3 regions of the Bradyrhizobium genosp. SA-4 str. CB756 genome follow, and region 1 is predicted to be linked to each of the others. Evidence: predicted binding sites of a transcription regulator. Region 1 holds the regulator's gene; each other region holds the start of a gene.

Evidence for each region. Region 1 encodes PhoB, which activates phosphate uptake and scavenging genes when phosphate is short. Its sites were predicted from a motif close to TGTCATNNANCTGTCAT; they were not measured.
Region 2: the regulator PhoB is predicted to act here: its motif matches at 2,226-2,242, upstream of phnF (phosphonate metabolism transcriptional regulator PhnF).
Region 3: the regulator PhoB is predicted to act here: its motif matches at 2,147-2,163, upstream of BRAGE_RS0106480 (UDP-2,3-diacylglucosamine diphosphatase).

Annotation. Positions count from the first base shown of each region.
Region 1 is NZ_KI421499.1:7,513,547-7,517,844, reverse strand. Features, by position in the region: gene pstA (phosphate ABC transporter permease PstA) at 1-482, shown strand, start outside; gene pstB (phosphate ABC transporter ATP-binding protein PstB) at 479-1,297, shown strand; gene phoU (phosphate signaling complex protein PhoU) at 1,309-2,025, shown strand; gene phoB (phosphate regulon transcriptional regulator PhoB) at 2,048-2,755, shown strand; gene BRAGE_RS0136375 (GcrA family cell cycle regulator) at 2,860-3,372, opposite strand; gene BRAGE_RS0136370 (aspartate aminotransferase family protein) at 3,827-4,298, shown strand, end outside.
Region 2 is NZ_KI421499.1:7,341,740-7,346,037, reverse strand. Features, by position in the region: gene phnE (phosphonate ABC transporter, permease protein PhnE) at 1-491, shown strand, start outside; gene phnE (phosphonate ABC transporter, permease protein PhnE) at 518-1,333, shown strand; gene phnF (phosphonate metabolism transcriptional regulator PhnF) at 1,463-2,191, opposite strand; gene phnG (phosphonate C-P lyase system protein PhnG) at 2,312-2,776, shown strand; gene phnH (phosphonate C-P lyase system protein PhnH) at 2,781-3,389, shown strand; gene BRAGE_RS0135570 (carbon-phosphorus lyase complex subunit PhnI) at 3,393-4,298, shown strand, end outside.
Region 3 is NZ_KI421499.1:1,339,978-1,344,275, reverse strand. Features, by position in the region: gene BRAGE_RS0106490 (threonine/serine dehydratase) at 1-189, opposite strand, end outside; gene BRAGE_RS0106485 (glycosyltransferase family 4 protein) at 254-1,297, opposite strand; gene BRAGE_RS0106480 (UDP-2,3-diacylglucosamine diphosphatase) at 1,311-2,123, opposite strand; gene thiD (bifunctional hydroxymethylpyrimidine kinase/phosphomethylpyrimidine kinase) at 2,340-3,140, opposite strand; gene BRAGE_RS47930 (hybrid sensor histidine kinase/response regulator) at 3,466-4,298, shown strand, end outside.

The sequences.
Region 1 (4,298 bases):
GCCTGTTCATCTACGGCGCTGTGGTGGTGCCGATGCGCGGCTTCTCGGCGATCGCCGGCTGCCTCGCGCTCGCCGTGATCGTCATTCCGGTGGTGCTGCGCACGACTGAGGACATGCTGCTGCTGGTGCCGAACGCATTGCGCGAGGCGGCCTCCGCGCTCGGCCTGCCGCGTTCGCTGGTGATCAAGCGCATCGCCTATCGCGCCGCGCGCTCGGGCCTCATCACCGGCGTGATGCTGGCCACCGCCCGCGTCGCCGGCGAGACCGCGCCGCTGCTCTTCACCGCGCTGTCGAACCAGTTCTTCAGCCTGAGCCTGAACAAGACGATGGCCAACCTGCCGGTGACCATCAACAACTTCGTGCAGAGCCCCTACGCCTACTGGAAGCAGCTCGCCTGGAGCGGCGCCCTGCTGATCACGTTGACCGTGCTTGCCTTGAACATTGGCGCGCGCATCCTGAGCGCCGAGAGGACCGCAAAATGAGCGATATGTCAGTTACCGTCAGTACGCCCGTTCAGCACGGCTCGCAGCCGCTACCCGAAGCCCCGGCCAAGGTGACGGTGCGCAACCTCAACTTCTATTACGGCGAGCATCACGCGCTGAAGAACATCAACCTGACGCTCGGCACCAACCGCGTCACGGCGTTCATCGGCCCGTCGGGCTGCGGCAAGTCGACCCTGCTGCGCATCTTCAACCGGATGTACGACCTCTATCCGGGCCAGCGCGTCACCGGTCAGTTGATGCTCGACCAGACCAACATCCTCGACCCCAAGCTGGACCTCAACCTGCTGCGCGCCCGCGTTGGCATGGTGTTCCAGAAGCCGACGCCGTTCCCGATGACGATCTACGAGAACATCGCGTTCGGCATCCGCCTCTACGAGAAGATCTCGAAGTCCGAGATGGACGACCGCGTCGAGAAGGCGCTGCGCGGTGGCGCCCTCTGGAACGAGGTCAAGGACAAGCTCAACGCGTCCGGCCTGTCGCTCTCGGGCGGCCAGCAGCAGCGCCTCTGCATCGCCCGCACCGTCGCGGTGCGGCCCGAGGTGATCCTGTTCGACGAGCCCTGCTCGGCACTGGACCCGATCTCGACCGCCAAGGTCGAGGAGTTGATCCAGGAGCTGTCCGAGAACTACACGATCGCGATCGTCACCCACAACATGCAGCAGGCGGCCCGCGTCTCTGACAAGACCGCCTTCATGTATCTTGGCGAGCTGATCGAGTTCGACGACACCAGCAAGATCTTCACGTCGCCGAGCGATCGGCGGACGCAGGATTACATCACCGGCCGGTTCGGCTGAGGAGACGGGATATGGGTTCTGAACATACCGCAAAGGCCTTCGACACCGACCTCCAGGAGCTCACGCGCCTGGTCGCCGAGATGGGCGGCCTCGCCGAGCGCATGATAGTCGATTCCGTCGACGCGCTGATCCGCCGCGACGTCGCGCTCGGCCAGCGCGTGGTCGCGACCGACGCCGAGATCGACGCGCTCCAGAAGAAGATCGAGGAGCGCGCCGTTCTCACCATCGCCCGTCGCCAGCCGATGGCGGTGGACCTGCGCGAAATCGTCGGCGCGATGCGCGTCGCGACCGATCTCGAGCGCATCGGCGACCTCGCCAAGAACATGGGCAAGCGCGTCGCGGCGCTGGAGACGGACTTCCATCCGCTCAAGCTGTTCCGCGGCCTCGAGCACATGACCGACCTCGTGCAGCAGCAGGTTAAGTCGGTGCTGGACGCCTACGCCGCGCACGACCTGCCGGCGGCGATGGCGGTGTGGAAGGGCGACGAGGAAGTCGACGCCATCTGCACCTCGCTGTTCCGCGAGCTCCTCACCTACATGATGGAGGATCCGCGCAACATCTCGTTCTGCATCCACCTGATGTTCTGCGCCAAGAACATCGAGCGCATCGGTGACCATGCCACCAACATCGCCGAGACCGTGTTCTACATGATCGAGGGCCAGGCGATCACCGACAAGCGGCCGAAGGGTGACATGACGACCTTTGCCACAACGGTCCCGAATAGCTGAAGAGTCAAGGAGCGACGACACCATGGGCGCACGCATTATGGTGGTTGAAGACGAGGAAGCTCTCACCGAGCTGCTTCGCTACAACCTCGAAGGCGACGGCTATGACGTCGAGACGGTGATGCGCGGCGACGACGCCGACACCCGTCTCAAAGAACACATCCCCGACCTGATCGTGCTCGACTGGATGCTGCCGGGCCTCTCCGGCATCGAGCTGTGCCGGCGGCTGCGCACCCGCCCGGAGACCAAGCAGCTGCCGATCATCATGCTCACCGCGCGCGGCGAGGAGAGCGAGCGGGTGCGGGGGCTTGCGACCGGCGCCGACGATTACATCGTCAAGCCGTTCTCGGTGCCGGAGCTGCTGGCGCGCGTGAAGGGCCTGCTCAGGCGCGCAAGCCCGGAGCGGCTCGCCACCGTGCTCGCCTATGGCGACATCGAGCTCGACCGCGACAAGCGCCGCGTCGCGCGCTCGGGCCGGCCGATCGATCTCGGCCCGACCGAATATCGCCTGCTGGAGTTCTTCCTCGAGCATCCGGGCCGCGTGTTCTCGCGCGAGCAGCTGCTCGACAGCGTCTGGGGCCGTGACATCTACATCGACGAACGCACCGTCGACGTGCATATCGGCCGCCTGCGCAAGCTGCTCAATCTCGGTCGTGAGCAGGACCCGATCCGCACTGTCCGCGGCGCCGGCTACGCGCTCGACGACCGCTTTGCGAAGGCGGAGCAGACGTAAGAACGATTGCAAGCGAGCAAAATAAAAGCGCGCCAAGTGGCGCGCTTTTTTATGTCACGGGTCGTCCCGGTCGCGTGCCGGGACGATGTCGTTTGAAGCAGCGTTCAGCGCGTGCCGGGCTTTGCCGGCGCACGGCGACGATCCGCCGCCGGCTGGTAGGCGACGCGCGAGTGCTGCGCGCAATAGGGCAGGCCGGAAAGCGCCTTGCCGCCGCAGAAGAAGAAATCCGGGCTCGAGGGATCGCCGACCGGCCAGTGGCAGGTCGCCTCGTTCAGCTCCAGCAGCGACAGCCGCTGGCTCATCGGCACCACGTTATCGTAGGTGACCGGCTCGGCCTCCACCTCGACCTCGAAGGCCTGCGCCAGTGCGGTGTTGCCGCGCGAGATCGGACGGCTCACGCGCATCATGTGCTGCGCGGGGCGGGCCTTGCGCGGCCGGGGCGCTGCCGATGAGGGGCTCTTGGCGCGGCCGGACAGGCCGAGCCTGTGCACTTTGCCGATCACGGCATTGCGGGTCACATTGCCGAGCTCGGCCGCGATCTGGCTGGCCGAAAGTCCGGCCTCCCAGAGCTTCTTCAGCTGCTCGACGCGATCATCGGACCAGGTCAAAACCGTCATTGCACCCTTTCCCTCGCTGCCGGCCAGCCATCCTGGGGCCTCACAGCGAATGCCTAAGCCTTGAAAAACCCGTGCCGCCAGAATCCCTTAAGGCTCGCCGGGCACGCAGGATGCGCCCGAACGTTTACGCCGGTACATGAGGACTCTTGGGATCAGAACTGCTGCACGAGATGTCGTATCTGACAGTCCAAACGCTACAATATGGCGTGACTCGCGCGCAAGAGTCCGCCGACTCGCTTCCACATGTTCCGTGGTGAAAATCCCGCAAAATCGGCACCGCAAGACTACGGATTCAGCGTTTCCCGGGGCTTTCGGGCGGCATTGACACCCGTCTCACCAGGCATAAGATAGTCGCACGTGCCGCCCTTAAAAGGCGGCACGTTTCGTTTTCCGGGCCGGTCAATGGTGCGTTGCGCAATGCACTCAAGCCGTCCGCAACATCCAAGTGATCGTCATGACCAACAGCGCCGCGCCGCATTTGCTCCCCGTTTTCGCCAGGGCCGACCTCGGTTTCGAGCGCGGCGAAGGCTGCTGGCTGATCGCGACCAATGGCGAGCGCTATCTCGACTTCACTTCGGGCGTCGCGGTGAACGCGCTCGGCCATGCCCATCCCGCGCTGGTCAAGGCGTTGCAGGAGCAGGCGACGAAGCTGTGGCACATGTCGAACCTGTTCCAGAGCCCCGACGGCGAGAAGCTCGCCGCGCGCCTGTGCAGCGAGAGCTTTGCGGACTTCGTGTTCTTCTGCAATTCGGGCGCCGAAGCGCTGGAGGGCGTGATCAAGCTGGTCCGCCATCATCACTTCTCCAAGGGGCATCCGGAGCGCTACCGCATCATCACCTTCGAAGGCGCCTTCCACGGCCGCACGCTGGCAACACTGGCTGCAACGGGATCTGCAAAATATCTCGAAGGTTTCGGTCCGCCGATGG
Region 2 (4,298 bases), 170 kb from region 1:
TGCGCTTCGCGGTCCGCCGCCTGCTCGAATTCGCGCGCACTGTGCCCGGCATCGTGTTCGCGCTGGTCTTCGTGATCGCCTTCGGGCTCGGACCAATGGCCGGCGTGCTCGCGATCGCGATCCACTCCACCGGCGCGCTCGGCAAGCTGTTTTCCGAGATCGTCGAGAACGCCGACATGAAGCCGGTCGAAGGCATCCGCTCGACCGGCGCGAGCTGGCTCGCCTGCATGCGGTTTGCGATCCTGCCGCAGGTCACCGCGGGCTACGCCAGCTATGCGCTGCTGCGCTTCGAGATCAATGTCCGCGAGGCCTCGGTGATGGGTTTCGTCGGCGCCGGCGGCATCGGCCAGGAACTCGTCGTCGCAATCCGCAAGTTCTACTACTCCGACGTCAGCGCGATCCTGCTGTTCATCATCATCACCGTCTTCATCATCGACATCTCCACCGGCTGGCTGCGTGGCCGTCTGTTCGGCAGGGAGGCGCGGACGTGACGCCGCAGGAGGTCGATACGCGCGAGATGCGTGCGCGCTACCCCGACGTGTTCGACCGGCCGGCCTCGGCGCGGCTCGCGATGCCGGCGATGATCGTCGCGGCGTTCGCGATCCTGATTTACGGCCTCGTCGATCTCGATTTCTCGCCGTCGCGGTTCTTCGCAGGCCTGAGCCAGCTCGGCTGGATCAGCCTCATGATGATCCCGCCGGATCCGGGCTCCTCGCTGCCGATCTATCTGAAGGCGCTCGGCGAGACGCTCTCGATCGCGCTGCTCGGCACCACGCTGGCGGCAGTGTTCGCGCTGCCGGTCAGCCTGCTCGCCGCGCGCAACGTAATACCCTCGCAGATCCTGCGCTTTCCCGTGCGCCGCTTCCTCGATTCGATCCGCGGTGTCGATACGCTGATCTGGGCGCTGGTGTGGATCAACGTCGTCGGGCTCGGTCCGTTCGCCGGCGTGCTCGCCATCGCCGTGTCGGATTTCGGTGCGTTCGGAAAACTGTTCTCGGAAGCGATCGAGGGCGCCGACCAGAAGCAGGTCGAGGGCATCCGCGCCTCCGGCGGCAGCGCGCTGCACGAGATCCGTTTTGGTCTGTTGCCGCAGGTCCTGCCCGTGATCGCCGGCCAGGTGCTCTATTTCATCGAATCCAACACCCGCTCGGCCACCATCATCGGCATCGTCGGCGCCGGCGGCATCGGCCTCCAGCTCGCCGAGCAGATCCGCGTCCTGGAATGGCAGAAGGTATCGTTCCTGATCCTGATGATCCTGGTCGCCGTCGCCGCGATCGATTTCATCTCGGGCAAGCTTCGGTTTGCGATCATTGGGCGAAGGGCGGTCGCCTGAGCACAGGTGCCGTAGGGTGGGCAAAGCGAAGCGTGCCCACCACTTTTCGCGAATCTCGGAAAGATGGTGGGCACGGCGCGATCGCGCCTTTGCCCACCCTACGGGTCCGGTTTCGTGGAGAGAGACCCCCTACGACTCCACCAAGAACTCCACCCGCTCCGCCGCAAAGCGTGAGTGCTTGGTCACCAGCGGCTTACCGGCGAGATCGTGGTCGGTGGCGTCGACCACCAGGATCGGCCGGCCCAGCGGCAGATCCAGCCGCGCCGCATCGGTGGCATCGACGATGCCGGCGGTGATCCGCGTCGCGCCGCGGCGATAGTCGCGCACGCCAAAATGCTCGAGCAGCTTCGTCATCGAGCGCGTTTCGGCGAACACCTCGCCGGCGCCGGGAAACAACTCCGCTGACAGCCAGGTGGTGGAGACGCAGATCGGCGTGCGGTCGGCGAGCCGGATCGCCTCGATCCGCACCAATGGCGCGCCGGTCTTCAATCCCAGCTCGCGCGCCAGCTCCCGCGTCGCGACGTCATCGGTCGCCTCGATCAGGCGGCCATGCGGCTCGCGGCCGTCAGCGCCGACGATCTCGGAGAAGCGCGTGCGCGAGCGCAAGGGATAAGCGAGCTTCTGCGCCTCGACATAGGTTCCGCTGCCGCGCTCGGCTCGCACCAGGCCACGCTCGGCAAGCGCCGCCAGCGCCCGCCGCACGGTGTGGCGGTTCACGCGATAGGTTTCGGCGATCTCGATCTCGCCCGGCAGTTTGTCGCCGGCCGCAAAGCGGCCGTCGGCAATGCCGCGTTCGATGCCATCGGCAACGAGGCGCCACAGCGCGACGCCCGAGGAGGCGGTGTCCTGCATACTCATGTCGCTGGAAAGCCTACTCCAGAAATCACACGTTTGTCACGAAACAGTCATGGCGCTTCCGTATCAAGTTGTCTATTATCATAGACAACTTGGATTCGGCAAGTTGTGTCGAAAAGCTCGGTGGATCAGGTGACCCAGCACAACAACCAGCAAGCCCAGCGCAAGGCCGCGATGGCCGTGCTGGCGCATGCGGAGGCGGGCGAGATCGCCGCCCGCCTCCGCGCTATCGCACTGCCCGATCATCAGGATCTGCGCACGCCGGAGAATGGTCTCGTGATGCTGCGCGGTCGGATCGGTGGCGACGGCGCGCCGTTCAATCTCGGCGAAGCCACGGTGTCGCGTGCTGCGGTGCGGCTTACGAGCGGCGAGGTCGGCTTCGGCTATACGCTCGGGCGCGATGGCGAGAAGGCGCGGCTGATCGCGCTGTGCGATGCGCTGGTGCAGTCGCGGGATTTCGGCGCCGCCGTCGAGCGCGACGTAATCGCGCCGTTGCGCGAGCAGCTTATGGTCGAGCGCAAGCAGGTGGCGGCGGAGACCGCCGCGACGAAGGTTGATTTCTACACCATGGTGCGCGGTGAGGGGTGAGGTCATGACCACGATTGCGGAATTGCCGCCGGGGTTCGCCGACAAGGTGTTGTCGGCGCAATCGACCTTTCGCTCGGTGATGGACGCGATGGCGCGGCCGGGCTCGGTCCAGCGTATCGTGCCGATGGCGGGCGCGCCCGACATGATGATGCGCGGCACCGCCGCGATCGCGCTCACGCTGTTCGATCACGACACGCCGCTCTGGCTCGATGCGCGGATCTCGGAAAGCTCTGACGTCACGAAATGGCTGAAGTTCCACACCGGCGCGCCGGTGATCCAGGATTCCTCGATCGCGAGCTTCGCGCTGATCAGCGACGGTGTCCTGCTGCCGGCGCTGGAGCGCTTCGCGCTCGGCACCAATGAATATCCGGATCGTTCGACCACGGTGATCATCCAGGTCGAGAGTCTCGATGCCGGCCGCGGCTTCGAGCTGCGCGGCCCCGGCATCGACGGCGTCGCGACGCTCCAGGCCTCGATCAAGCCGGCCGATTTGTTCGAGCGTCTGAAGTTCAACGAGACGCTGTTTCCGCGCGGCATCGACGTGGTGCTGGTCGCCGATGATGCCGTGGTTGCGATCCCGCGCACGACGCGTGTCGCGAACAAGGGAAGCTGAAGCATGTATGTCGCAGTCAAAGGCGGCGAACGCGCCATCGAGAACGCCCATCGCCTGCTCGCCAATGCCAGGCGCGGCGATCAAAGCGTTCCGGAGGTCACCCTCGACCAGATCTCGGAGCAGCTCGGCCTCGCCGTCGACCGTGTCATGAGCGAGGGCTCGCTCTATGACCGCGAGCTCGCGGCGCTCGCGATCAAGCAGGCCCGCGGCGATCTGATCGAGGCGATCTTCCTGGTCCGCGCCTTCCGCGCCACCTTGCCGCGCTTCGGTACGAGCGAGCCGGTCGATACCGGCGCCATGCGCGTGCAGCGGCGGGTGTCCTCGACCTTCAAGGACATCCCCGGCGGCCAGATCTTAGGGCCGACCTTCGACTATACCCACCGCCTGCTCGATCCCACGCTCGCCGAAGGCTTCGTGCCGGAGGCGCCCGCGACGGCCGAAGCCTCGAGCGCGGCGACGCCGCGCGTGACCGACATTCTCGGCCGCGACGGGCTGATCGAATCCTCGCCGCAGGCCGAGGAGGGCGCCAGCGTGGGCGATCTCACCCGCGAGCCGCTGAACTTTCCGGCTGATCGCGATCTGCGCCTGCAAAACCTCGCGCGCGGCGATGAGGGCTTCCTGCTGGCGATGGGCTATTCGACGCAGCGCGGCTATGGCCGCAACCATCCCTTCGCCGGCGAGATCCGCTTCGGCGAGGTCGAGGTCGAATTCTTCGCGGAGGACATCGGCTTCGCGGTGCCGCTCGGCTCGATCGAGCTCACGGAGTGCCAGATGGTCAACCAGTTCAAGGGCTCTGCGACGGAAGCGCCGTGCTTCACCCGCGGCTATGGCCTTGCCTTCGGCCAGAGCGAGCGCAAGACCATGTCGATGGCGCTGGTCGACCGCGCGCTGCGCGCCCGCGAGCTCGGA
Region 3 (4,298 bases), 6.2 Mb from region 1:
GTTGAAGGCGCCGCGGAACTTGAAGGAGCCGGTGCGCTGGAGCATCTCCGGCTTCAGGAACACTTTGGCACCGACACGCTCGTTGAGCACGGGAAAGGACAACAGCGGGGTGCGGATGGCGTAGGGCGCGATCACGCGCGCTGCGGCATCGATATCGGCAGGGCCGATCGGAAGGAGCTGTTCGGTCATGGCCCGAACTTATCGCGGCAGCCTGAGCGCGGGCAAGACACCTCCGCGCGATGAATCCCGGTTTTCAGGCTACGAAACTAACCGGATCTGCCCCATTCCTGCCTGATAGCACAGCGCCGACCGCCTGGATGCTGTCGATGAAGACCCGGGCCGAGGCCTCCCAGGTGTAGTTGGCGGCGAACTCGACGCAGTCCTGCCGGGAGATCCCGAGCGCCGCGAAACACGCGCTGCGTAGGTCGTGATCGAGCGCGCCGACCGGCGCATCACCGATCACGTCGCGCGGGCCCTTCACCGGAAAGGCCGCAACCGGCAGGCCGCTTGCGAGCGCCTCCAGCAGCACCAGGCCGAACGTGTCGGTCTTGCTGGGAAAGACGAAAACATCGGCGGCGGCATAGATCTCCGCCAGTGCCTCGCCGTGCTTCTCTCCTAGGAAGATCGCATCGGGATAGGCGTCTTCCAGCGAGGCGCGCGCCGGGCCGTCGCCGACGACCACCTTGGCGCCAGGCAGGTCGAGCTCAAGGAAGGCTTCGAGGTTCTTCTCCACCGCGACGCGGCCGACCGAGAGGAACACCGGCGCCGGCAGGCACAGGTCGATGGCGCGGGGATGGAACAAGTGAGTGTCGACGCCGCGCGGCCACAACACGACATTGTCGAAACCGCGCTCGGTCAATTCGCAGGCGAGTGCCGGCGTCGCCGCCATCACGGCGCGGCTCGGCGCGTGAAAGCGGCGCAGCGCCCGCCAGATCAGTGAGCCCGGCACCGGCACGCGGGCGCGGACATATTCGGGGAAACGGGTGTGGAAGCTGGTCGTGAACGGCAGCTTGCGCTGGCGGCAATAGCGGCGGACCATCAGGCCGATCGGCCCTTCGGTCGCGATATGGATGCTGTCGGGGCGCGCTTCCTCGATCAGCTTCGCGATCCGCGCCGGACGCGGCATCGCCAGCCGCACGTCGCGATAGCTCGGCATCGCGAAGGTGCGGAACGATTGCGGCGTCAGGAACGTGAACTCGACACCGAGCCCCTTGGCGGCCTCAGCGAGCTTGGTCAGCGTCCGAACCACACCGTTGACTTGCGGGTGCCAGGCGTCGGTCGCGACCAGGATGCGCATCAAGCCGCCTCTGTTACGCAGCTCTGGCTGCCACCTGCGGAACTTGTGCCGGCTTCCGCAGCTGGTCGGCCCAGGTGATGATCTCGAAATTGCCGTCGTCGTGCTCGACCAGCGCGGTGCAGCTCTCGACCCAGTCACCGCAGTTCATGTAGCGGATGCCGTTCTCGTCGCGGATCACGGCGTAATGGATGTGGCCGCAGATCACGCCGTCGGCGTCATGGCGCCGTGCCTCGGCGGAGAGCGCCTGCTCGAACGCGCCGATATAGTTGACCGCGTTCTTGACCTTCTGCTTGGCCCATTGCGATAGCGACCAATAGGGCACGCCGAACATGCGGCGGAAGAAGTTGACGAAGCGATTCATCTGGATCGCGAAGTCGTAGGCCTTGTCGCCGAGATGCGCGAGCCAGCGCGCGTTCTGCACCACGAGGTCGAAGATGTCGCCGTGGATGACGAGGTAACGCTTGCCATCCACGCCGGTGTGGACGGTGTTCTCGACGACGTCGATGCCGCCGAAATGCGTGCCGTAATAGTTGCGCAGGAACTCGTCGTGATTGCCGGGCACGTAGATGATCTTGGCGCCCTTGCGCGCCTTGCGCAGCAGCTTCTGGACGAGGTCGTTATGCGATTGCGGCCAGTGCCAGCTCGATTTCAGCGCCCAGCCGTCGACGATGTCGCCCACGAGATAGATCGTATCGGCATCGTGGTAGCGCAGGAAGTCGAGCAGAAGGTCGGCTTGAGAACCGCGGGCTCCGAGATGAACGTCGGAGATGAACAACGTGCGAAAGCGCCGCTCCGGGCTCTCGTCACTCACATCGTAACTTCCCATGCGACCGCCCGTAACAATTTCCCGTGACAGGGGGATGACGATTGAACCTTTGAGGCACCCTCACTTACGAATCAAACCTTGCCTCGCCCTCCCCGCGAATATCAGTCGCATGCGACAATCAGGCGACATGAAGCGGCGATGACCGCCCGCAAAGCTACGGAACCCCAAGGCGTTATTGGTTAACGCCGGGAGCCGCCGTGCCGCGCGAGGCCGGCGTCAATAGAACTTGTGGAAATGATGGATCGGGCCGTGGCCGTGGCCGACGCTGAAGCGGTCGGCGGCGGCGATCGCCGCGCTGATCCAGGCCTTGGCGCTCTGCACGGCGCGCTCGAGATCCTCGCCCCTGGCGAGCCCGGCCGCGACCGCCGACGACAGCGAGCAGCCGGTGCCATGGGTGTTGCGTGTGGCGACGCGCGGGGCGGCAAGTGATATCGTTTTTTCCGAATTTACGAGATAGTCGATGCTCTCGGCCCCCTCGCCGTGGCCGCCCTTGATCAGCACCGCGCCGCAGCCGAGCGCCAGCAGGCGGCGGCCCTGACGCTCGATCTCCGCCTCGCTGGCCGCAACGGGCTCGTCGAGAAGCGCGGCGGCCTCCGGCAGATTGGGCGTGATCACGGAGGCGAGCGGCATCAGTCTTGTGCGCAGCGCGTCCACGGCTTCGGACGCCAGCAGGCGATCGCCGGAGGTCGCGACCATCACGGGATCGAGCACGATATGGCGGGGCTTCCAGCGCGTCAGCGCGGCCGCGATCGCATCGATGCTGGCGGCCTGGGCCACCATGCCGATCTTCACCGCGCCGACCTCGAGATCGGAGAACACCGCGTCGATCTGCGCGGTGACGAAATCGGCCGGCACCGCGTGGATGCGGGTGACGCCGCGCGTGTTCTGCGCCGTCAGCGCCGTGATCGCGGAGGCGCCGTAGACGCCGAACGCGGCAAAGGTCTTCAGGTCCGCCTGGATGCCGGCGCCACCGCTCGAATCCGAGCCGGCGATGGTGAGTGCGACCGGCGTCGTCATCGCGGGACACATCTGCTTGATAGGAACTGCGCCATGGCCTGTCCTAGCGCGGCCGTGGAACGCCAGCAAGCGTTGCGGGCCGCGGCCAGCCGTGATTCGCTGTGCTGACGGCCCCGCGAATCAGGTGGAGCCGATCCGGCGCGGCACCGGCGGCCCGCAATCGTGCGGGCTTGCAAAATGCAACCGCGCCGTCCCCTTGGTACGGTCTCGCGTTCGGCGTGTGTGTCCATGCGTGAGACGTTGGGCGGCGGGACCCGTCCAACGGCAGCAGCGATGCGGGCCGCCCCGGCCCGCGAAGCCTCGAATGCCAGCTTGGGGTGGAACCATGTGGGCCTTTCTCGAACGTATCCTCGACCCCTCGATGTTCTCGCCGCACGGCATCTGCCTGCTGTGGGAACCCGAACTGATCTGGCTCCATGTCGTCTCCGACGCGATCATCGCCGCCGCCTATTTCTCGATTCCGTTCGCCCTCGCCATTTTCGTCACCAAACGGCGCGACCTCAAATTCGGTTGGGTCTATTGGGCGTTCGCGATCTTCATCATGGCCTGCGGCCTGACCCATGTGCTGGCGATCTACACGCTCTGGGTCCCGATCTACGGCATCGAGGGCCTCGTCAAGGCGGTCACGGCCGCGGCCTCCATCTTCACGGCCGGCGCGCTCTGGCCGCTGCTGCCGAAGATCCTGACGATCCCCTCTCCGTTCGAGCTGCGGCAGGTCCAGGCCGCGCTCGAGGAGGAGGAGATCAAGCGCCGGGACGCGACGCTGCTGCTCAAGCAGGTCGGCGAAGCCCAGCGCGCGATGCGCGAGAGCGTGGTGCGCCTCACCGCGATCGTCGAGACCGCGGTCGACGGCGTCATCCTGTTCGACGCGCAGGACCGCATCCTGCTGTTCAATCCGGCCTGCGAGCGCCTGTTCGGCTATCAGGCCGGCGAGGTGATGAACCGGAACGTCAGCATGTTGATTTCAGGCGCGGACGCCGCGCCCGACAGCCGCGCGAGGCATTTCGCGACCGGCGGCGAGGCCGTCGGCCTGCGCAGGAACGGATCGACCTTTCCGATGGACCTCTCGGTCGGCCAGGCCCGGCAGGACGGCGAGTTGATCTTCGTCGGCATCGTCCACGACCTCACCGCGCGCAAGCTGACCGAGCAGCAACTCCA